DNA from 2 places in the Dehalobacter sp. TeCB1 genome. Region 1 is predicted to be linked to the other one. Evidence: riboswitches for the same ligand, from Rfam matches in the RefSeq annotation. Region 1 holds a riboswitch; the other holds the start of a gene.

Region 1 (3,471 bases):
GGTATTTTTGCTGTTACCCAAATCCCCTTGGCAATCAGTGAAGGAATACTGACTGTGATTATCTTCAATGCAATTATGAATTACCTTAAAGGCGATGAACTTCAATCCTTAAAAATATTTTCCAAGGGGGCCGCACGATGAATAATACTTATGATAAACAGGGCAATAAAAAAAGAATTACTACCAATCTTATCTTGATTGTTATTGTTATCCTGCTGGCTGTCATTCCGCTTATTATCGCTAAAGATGCGGAATTCGGCGGAGCGGATGGCCAAGCCGAAACTGCGATTACCGAGATTAACCCTGAATACAACCCCTGGTTTTCTTCAATTTTTGAGCCTCCCAGCGGTGAAATTGAAAGCTTGTTGTTTGCTCTGCAAGCAGCGTTAGGTTCCGGCATTCTCTTTTATGGACTGGGTTACCTGAAAGGGCGCAGTAAAAAAGAAGAGAACAGAAATAAAGCTTAGTGGCAACATCGTAAAGTATGAGTATTCTGCGTAAGAATATAAGCAAAATTCGTATGAAATAAGGAAAAAAGCATGATAAATATTGACAATTACGCCTATGCTTCAAAACTGAAACGTAAAAATCCGATGGAAAAAGTTGCCTTTGCTTTGTTGACCCTGGGTGTCTGTCTTTGGGGGAATTCCATCCTGCTCTCGCTTGTAGTTTTACTGATCATGACGTGGTTGTCCGTCAGGAAGGGTGGGATCCCGCTCCGCTTTTTTCTTAAACTGATGCTCCTGCCGATGTCATTCTTAATCTTGGGAGTGCTTATGATAGCCTTTCAAATCTCAAATGATCCCCAGCAGTTTGTTATGTCTGTGCCGGTGTTCGGTACATTTTTAGGATTTTCTAAAATCGGTATAGAGACAGCCGCACAGCTATTCTTCAGGGCCTTAGGAGCGGTATCCTGCTTATATTATTTGTCCCTGAATACGCCGATGGTTGACCTCCTATCTGTACTGCGGAAGCTGAAATGTCCTAAAATTCTGGTGGAATTGATGAGTTTAATTTATCGGTTTATTTTTGTATTGATGGAAACAGCGGAGACAATGTATACGGCTCAAAATTCCCGCTTAGGTTATTCCAGCCTGAAAGCGGGGTATCATTCGTTGGGGGCTCTGGCATCAACTCTTTTTATCCGGGCCTACAAACGCTCGGATGAGATTTTTACGGCGATGGAAGCCAGGGGATATGACGGGGATATTGAAGTATTGGAAGAACTGGCTCCTTTCTCTTGGCAGGGTTTCTTACCAGCAGTATTGATAAATATGATTTTGATCGGTTCCGTATTGTTGGGAAGGCAGTATATAGGGGGATTGCTTTGATGAATTCGGAATGTCCATTTGAGGCTTCCGCGCATCGGACACTTGATGAAAATACTGAAATAAAAAGTCATTACATGTTCTAACTAACTGAATACTGACAAAGCTCAGGTACCAAAGTCCGAGGATTTTGGTTGAAAAGGGAAGCAGGTGCAAATCCTGCACGGTCCCGCCGCTGTAATGGGGAAATGTTTCATGAATGCCACTGGTTTATTCCGGGAAGGCGTGAAACATTGATGATCCGGAGTCAGAAGACCTGCCTGAGTAGTTTACTTCAACTCTGCGAAAGACAGAGGAGGTGCTGTATGTTAAACATCATATATTTTACTAAATATATTGTTGACACCTCTTGACGTGAAGTTGAGAGGTGTTTTTGTTAAAGGATAAAGATGGAGGAATTTTCATGATTAAGTATCAAAAGAATTTTTTTATTGTCGTCATACTGATTATGATTTGTTCGCTGATAGTGGCAGGCTGTTCCGCCGGAAGCCAGGAAAGCAATAAGCCCTTAACCGGCAAAGAGGTCAGTTTAAGTTATACAAACGCATTTAAGATTGCTGATTATGGCAACAATATCAAGCTGTTGACGGATGCGGAAAACAATCAGTTCCTGCTGGTGCCGGAAGGAGTGAAGACACCTAAAATACCGGAGGCCGCAGGGGCGACGGTTATCAATACACCGCTGAAAAAGGTAGTTTACTGTTCGACCACACAGGTAGGCTTGCTTCAGGCAATATTCTCAGACAAGGACTGGGACAGTATTGCCGCCGTCACTACAGATACAGCAGAATGGTATGTTGATGAAGTGAAAACGCGCATGGAGAATGGAACGATTCAATATGTCGGCACAGGGGGCATGGCAGATCCGGATTTTGAAAAGATCCAAGCACTGAACCCCGATATGGTCTTTGTCTATACCGGAGATTACGGACTGCAGAAAACGCTCGCCAAAATGAAGGAACTTCATATCCCCTGCGTGGTCGTCAATGATTATACGGAACCTACGGATATGGGACGTCTGGAATGGCTGAAATTTTTAGGCGCGTTCTACAACAAGGACCAGAAAGCCGCCGGCTTTATTGAAGAGAAAGCGGCGATGCTGCAGGAAATCACAGCTGCCGTTAAAGATAAGCCGAGTCCAAAAGTTGTCTATGGCATGGTCTACGATGGCAAGGTGTATATTACCGACGGCGGATCCTATGTGGCAAAACAAATAAAGGAAGCCGGGGGAGATTATGTATTTGCGAATGTTAACCCGGATAAAACCGGCAGTTCCCAAATTTCCATGGAAGAATTCTATGAGAAAGGCAAGGATGCGGACGTATTTATTTATTCCTCAATGGTTGCCTATATGCCCTCCGTCGAGAGCCTGCTAAAGGCCGAACCGTTATTAAAAGATTTTAAAGCTGTCAAGAACGGAAAAGTGTATTGCTTCGCTCCTTGGTACTACATGTCGATTAACAAAACGATTGAAGGCGTGAAAGATATGGCCTCGCTCTTCCATGAAGGACTTTACCCGGAATGGAAACTTGTCATGTTCCAACAGCTGCCGGGAAAATAGAACATGGAACAAAAGCGTGTCAAACCAACCTTGTTTTGACTGCAAGACTTGTTTGAGCGGTGCAATCATAACATGTACAGCGGAGGAAAAAATGAAAATTCATACTTTATCGACTGGGGATGAAGTCCACAGGTATCAAAAGAGCATCATCATTCCGTTCCAAGAGGACCGCAAGGTGCTAAGCACCTCCGTTCTAAACGGAGGATACAGCGAAAAGCTCAAAGCGGCCTTCAACCACGATTCCAATCCGGGAGAAGGGATGACCTGCTCGCTTAGGACAGATTCCTACCTGAACGACCTGAAGCTGCTTGCCGCAGAGATCGGCCTCGATCCGGAAACGGTGACGGGCATTTCCACCGCCGCGTCGATGGATAATGTTTCGATCAAAACGGTTTCTTATGATAATCTCACGGTGACCGCCATTGTCACCGGAGGAGTGGAAGTCAACGGCGGGAGGGTCGGAGACCCGGCATCTTACCATGAAGCTCAGGGCAAAACCGTCATGACAAAGGAAGGAACCATCAATATTATCCTGAATATCGATGCGGATTTACTCCCAGGTACGTTGACCCGCGCTTTGGT
Region 2 (3,471 bases), on a different contig from region 1:
ACAATTGTTTTTTATTTCGTTTTATCGAATTCTACCAGTTTCTGTGCGAAATCATAAAAATATTTATTCAACGGATGAGTAGGATTAGCCGGCAGCTCCTGGCTTTCGTCATAAGCCAAAGTTGAAACTATCATCGAAGCTGCCGCTACAGCAGGCAGTACGCTTGGAGCCGCTTTGATCGGACCATAAAATAAGAAATCGCTCCACAGGACGGCCGATACTGCATGCACTGCAGCATTCATGGCGGAAAAGCCTTCCCCACCCCACATCTCCCGACTTTCTTTCCACATATACGTCCCATTAGCAGGAGCTGATCCAACCGGCCAACCGGTTTCCGCTTTGATTTGTTTGCCTGCCAGGGATGAAAAAGAAATGGACGGAAGATTCATTACTGTCGTATCGATTAAGACCGAGGCAAAATCTTTCGCTCCAATGGCTTTCAGCATTTCACGGCATGCCTGTACCCTGCCGGAAGGAGTCTGGTTCGTTTCATCGAATACTTGCAGGACCACGTGTTTGATTTTCAATTCTTTTAATGCCGCTGCCTGGCCGATGCTGTCTTTATCCCAGGGTGTAATGCTGTTATATAGAATTTTGTCCTGAATACCAAGACTGGCAGCATATTCTGCCGCGTCAAGACGCGCTTTTTCGCCCCAAATGTCTATAGCAAAAGGGCGGTTGCTGATTGTAAGATAAAAATCAATATATTCCTTCATTTCATCTGCGGAAACCGCTGTCAAAGCTACTATGGCAGGTATCCCTGTCTGATCGGACAGCTCTTCCTGCCTGAGAATGTATGAACGGGCTTTTTCACGGTCAAATTTCCTGTCACGGCGGCTTTCCAGAATACGGTCTCCGTTATGAAACATTGAAGATATAAGCAGAGGCGGATTATCTCCAGCTTGGCCACCGACAATCATGTCACAGATGCGGCAAACTTTTGGTGTTAAGTCATATTTAAACATTTCTTCTCCCATATCTGTTTGGATGATTTAGCAAATCGTATTATACCATATATCATTAAAAATAACCATTAATTAACAGTAATTGCCAAATTGAGTGAGTATTTTGAATTAATTAGACTTGACTTTATTGATGATTTTCGTTATCTTAATAGAAGTTAAATATATTTATATAATCTTAGGTGCCCCACTAAGGGAGAATAGGAAAATCGGTAATAATCCGATACGGACCCACCACTGTATAGACGAGTCCCCGCTGATCCACTGGCGTATGCTGGGAAGGTGCGTTCAGGACGTTTGAGTCTGAGTCAGGAGGCCTGCCTAAGAGGTAAAAGTCTTTCCTGGGTAATGGAAAGCGGCGGTGATGACGGCAAAATCCCGACCACAAGAAAATTTGTGGCGGGGTTTTATTTATTTTTAAATATTTTATTGGAGGTTTTTAAATGAGCAGTCTTACAAAATTTCATGGTTTGGAAAATTTAAAAAATGCGACTGGGCAGGAACTTGAAATTGCCTTGCAAGAACTGATGGGCGGAATCAAAGCGCTCGATCAGGAAGCCTTGGCAGGCATGCAAAGCCGTGTAGATGCGAAAATTAAGCCCCTCGGAAGCTTAGGTGTCTTAGAGGATATTGCACAACAGCTCGCAGGCATATTTGGCACCACGCATCCAAAAATCAATAAAAAAGCAGTCCTTCTTATGGCCGGAGATCATGGTGTTGTCGTCGAAGGCGTCAGTGCTGCACCTCAGGAAATCACGAAACAAATGTTCTATAGTTACCTGAATGGCGGTGCCGGCATTAATGTCCTCGCCCGGAATGCCGGAGCAGATGTTATCAGTACGGACATCGGCATTGCCACCCCATTGGACGCTCCTGAGCTTATGGCCTACCGGGTTAAAAACGGAACAGACAATATGGCGAAAGGACCGGCAATGACCCGTCAAGAGGCCATGCTTGCAATACTGACAGGTGCAAGAATTGCGGCCAATGCGATTGACTCTGGTGTTAATCTGTTAGCAACAGGTGAAGTCGGTATTGGCAATACAACGCCGAGCGCTGCCTTGATCTCTGTGTTTACCGGTCACTCTGTTGAGGATGTTACCGGCCGCGGAACTGGCTTAAAAGATGATGCCCTGATTAATAAGCAAACCGTGATTAAATGCGCAATCGAAATTAATCAGTGTAATCCTGACGCTCCAATCGATACCCTGGCCAAAATTGGCGGACTCGAAATTGCTGCGCTCGTTGGAGCAATCCTCGAAGCTTCCTATCAGCATGTACCAATTATTCTCGACGGCATCATTTCATCTGCTGCAGCAATCACTGCAGCAAAACTGGCACCCCTGTCCACTTCCTATATGATTGCTTCTCATAGTTCAGAAGAGCTTGGACAGCATCTAGCTCTTCATCAGCTTGGGCTCAAACCCAGACTTGACTTCCATATGAGACTTGGAGAAGGCACAGGTGCCGCTCTGATGTTCCCGATGGTCGAGGCAGCCCTTAAAATCGCTGATGAAATGGCCACATTTGAACAAGCTGCAGTTACCACTGGAGACTTCTAAAATCTGCAAAGAAAGATGAAAAAGACATGTGCGAAATAATCCGTGCATGTCTTTTTTGCATAATCATCGATAACGGAAACTCTTGATAGTTTAATTAGATCCCAATCTTTTGCATCAGCTTGTCACTTGCTAATACAAAATTCTTGCCGATAGCTGTCTGCATAAACGCCTGAAAAAAAATTCCGATGTTTGCAGGGATAAGGATCACTTCGATCAATGGATATACGTTAATTTGAGATGCGATCCATCTGGCAGCCAATGACAACCCGGTAAAGAAAGCCATGGAAAAAACCAGACAGCGCCGGTAGCTGGAACAATGAGAACCGCCGGTAAATACCCGTAAAGCCAAAGCGGAAAATATTATCACGAGCGTATACACAATGGTACCGAATATTGCAGATACCCCTACGGTTAGAATTAATTCGATTATTACTCCAAGAAGCAAGGCTAAACCATATTCTATTTTCGCTTTATGGACAGCGTCCATTTCTTCACCTTTTACCATACGATTTGTCAAATGATGTGCAACACCCTCGAAATCAAACAATTGTTCACCCATCCTCCAGTCCGTGTTTAGGAAAATCGTTTAGGAAAATGATCCAAGATCAATTACCTTTCTGTGGATAATGTAGAAAATATAACCATACAAGATATATAATTCTATATATCTTTGGTATTTCCTGCTAAATTGTTTGTTGGAATTACATAATAGTCCTATATGAAATGCGCATATAAAAAACGCCTCGTATTTTTTACGTGGCGTTAATCTTCGATATTATGCTATTTATTATTACACACCTTGGTTTTGCTCAAGATTATATTTGAAATCTGCGACACGTTGGACATAACTATCTGGATCAGCTGAGCCGCCGTCTTCCATCTGCTTTTGACAGCCTTCAAGGCCGTAGTGATTAGACAACAGCATCAGATCAAAGACGAACTCATCG

Evidence for each region. A riboswitch is a leader RNA that binds a small molecule or an ion and turns the genes downstream of it on or off. The one in region 1 is predicted to bind cobalamin.
Region 2: it holds a riboswitch for cobalamin, as region 1 does, so the genes downstream of both, cobT (nicotinate-nucleotide--dimethylbenzimidazole phosphoribosyltransferase) here and A7D23_RS08555 (ABC transporter substrate-binding protein) in region 1, are expected to answer to the same signal.

Annotation. Positions count from the first base shown of each region.
Region 1 is NZ_MCHF01000030.1:2,022-5,492, forward strand. It holds gene A7D23_RS08540 (energy-coupling factor ABC transporter permease) at 1-141, shown strand, start outside; gene A7D23_RS08545 (energy-coupling factor ABC transporter substrate-binding protein) at 138-467, shown strand; gene cbiQ (cobalt ECF transporter T component CbiQ) at 540-1,331, shown strand; cobalamin riboswitch at 1,421-1,607, shown strand; gene A7D23_RS08555 (ABC transporter substrate-binding protein) at 1,732-2,889, shown strand; gene A7D23_RS08560 (adenosylcobinamide amidohydrolase) at 2,981-3,471, shown strand, end outside.
Region 2 is NZ_MCHF01000016.1:67,992-71,462, forward strand. It holds gene A7D23_RS04970 (tetrahydromethanopterin S-methyltransferase subunit H) at 12-965, opposite strand; cobalamin riboswitch at 1,126-1,302, shown strand; gene cobT (nicotinate-nucleotide--dimethylbenzimidazole phosphoribosyltransferase) at 1,406-2,524, shown strand; gene A7D23_RS04980 (accessory gene regulator B family protein) at 2,619-3,083, opposite strand; gene A7D23_RS04985 (hypothetical protein) at 3,315-3,471, opposite strand, start outside.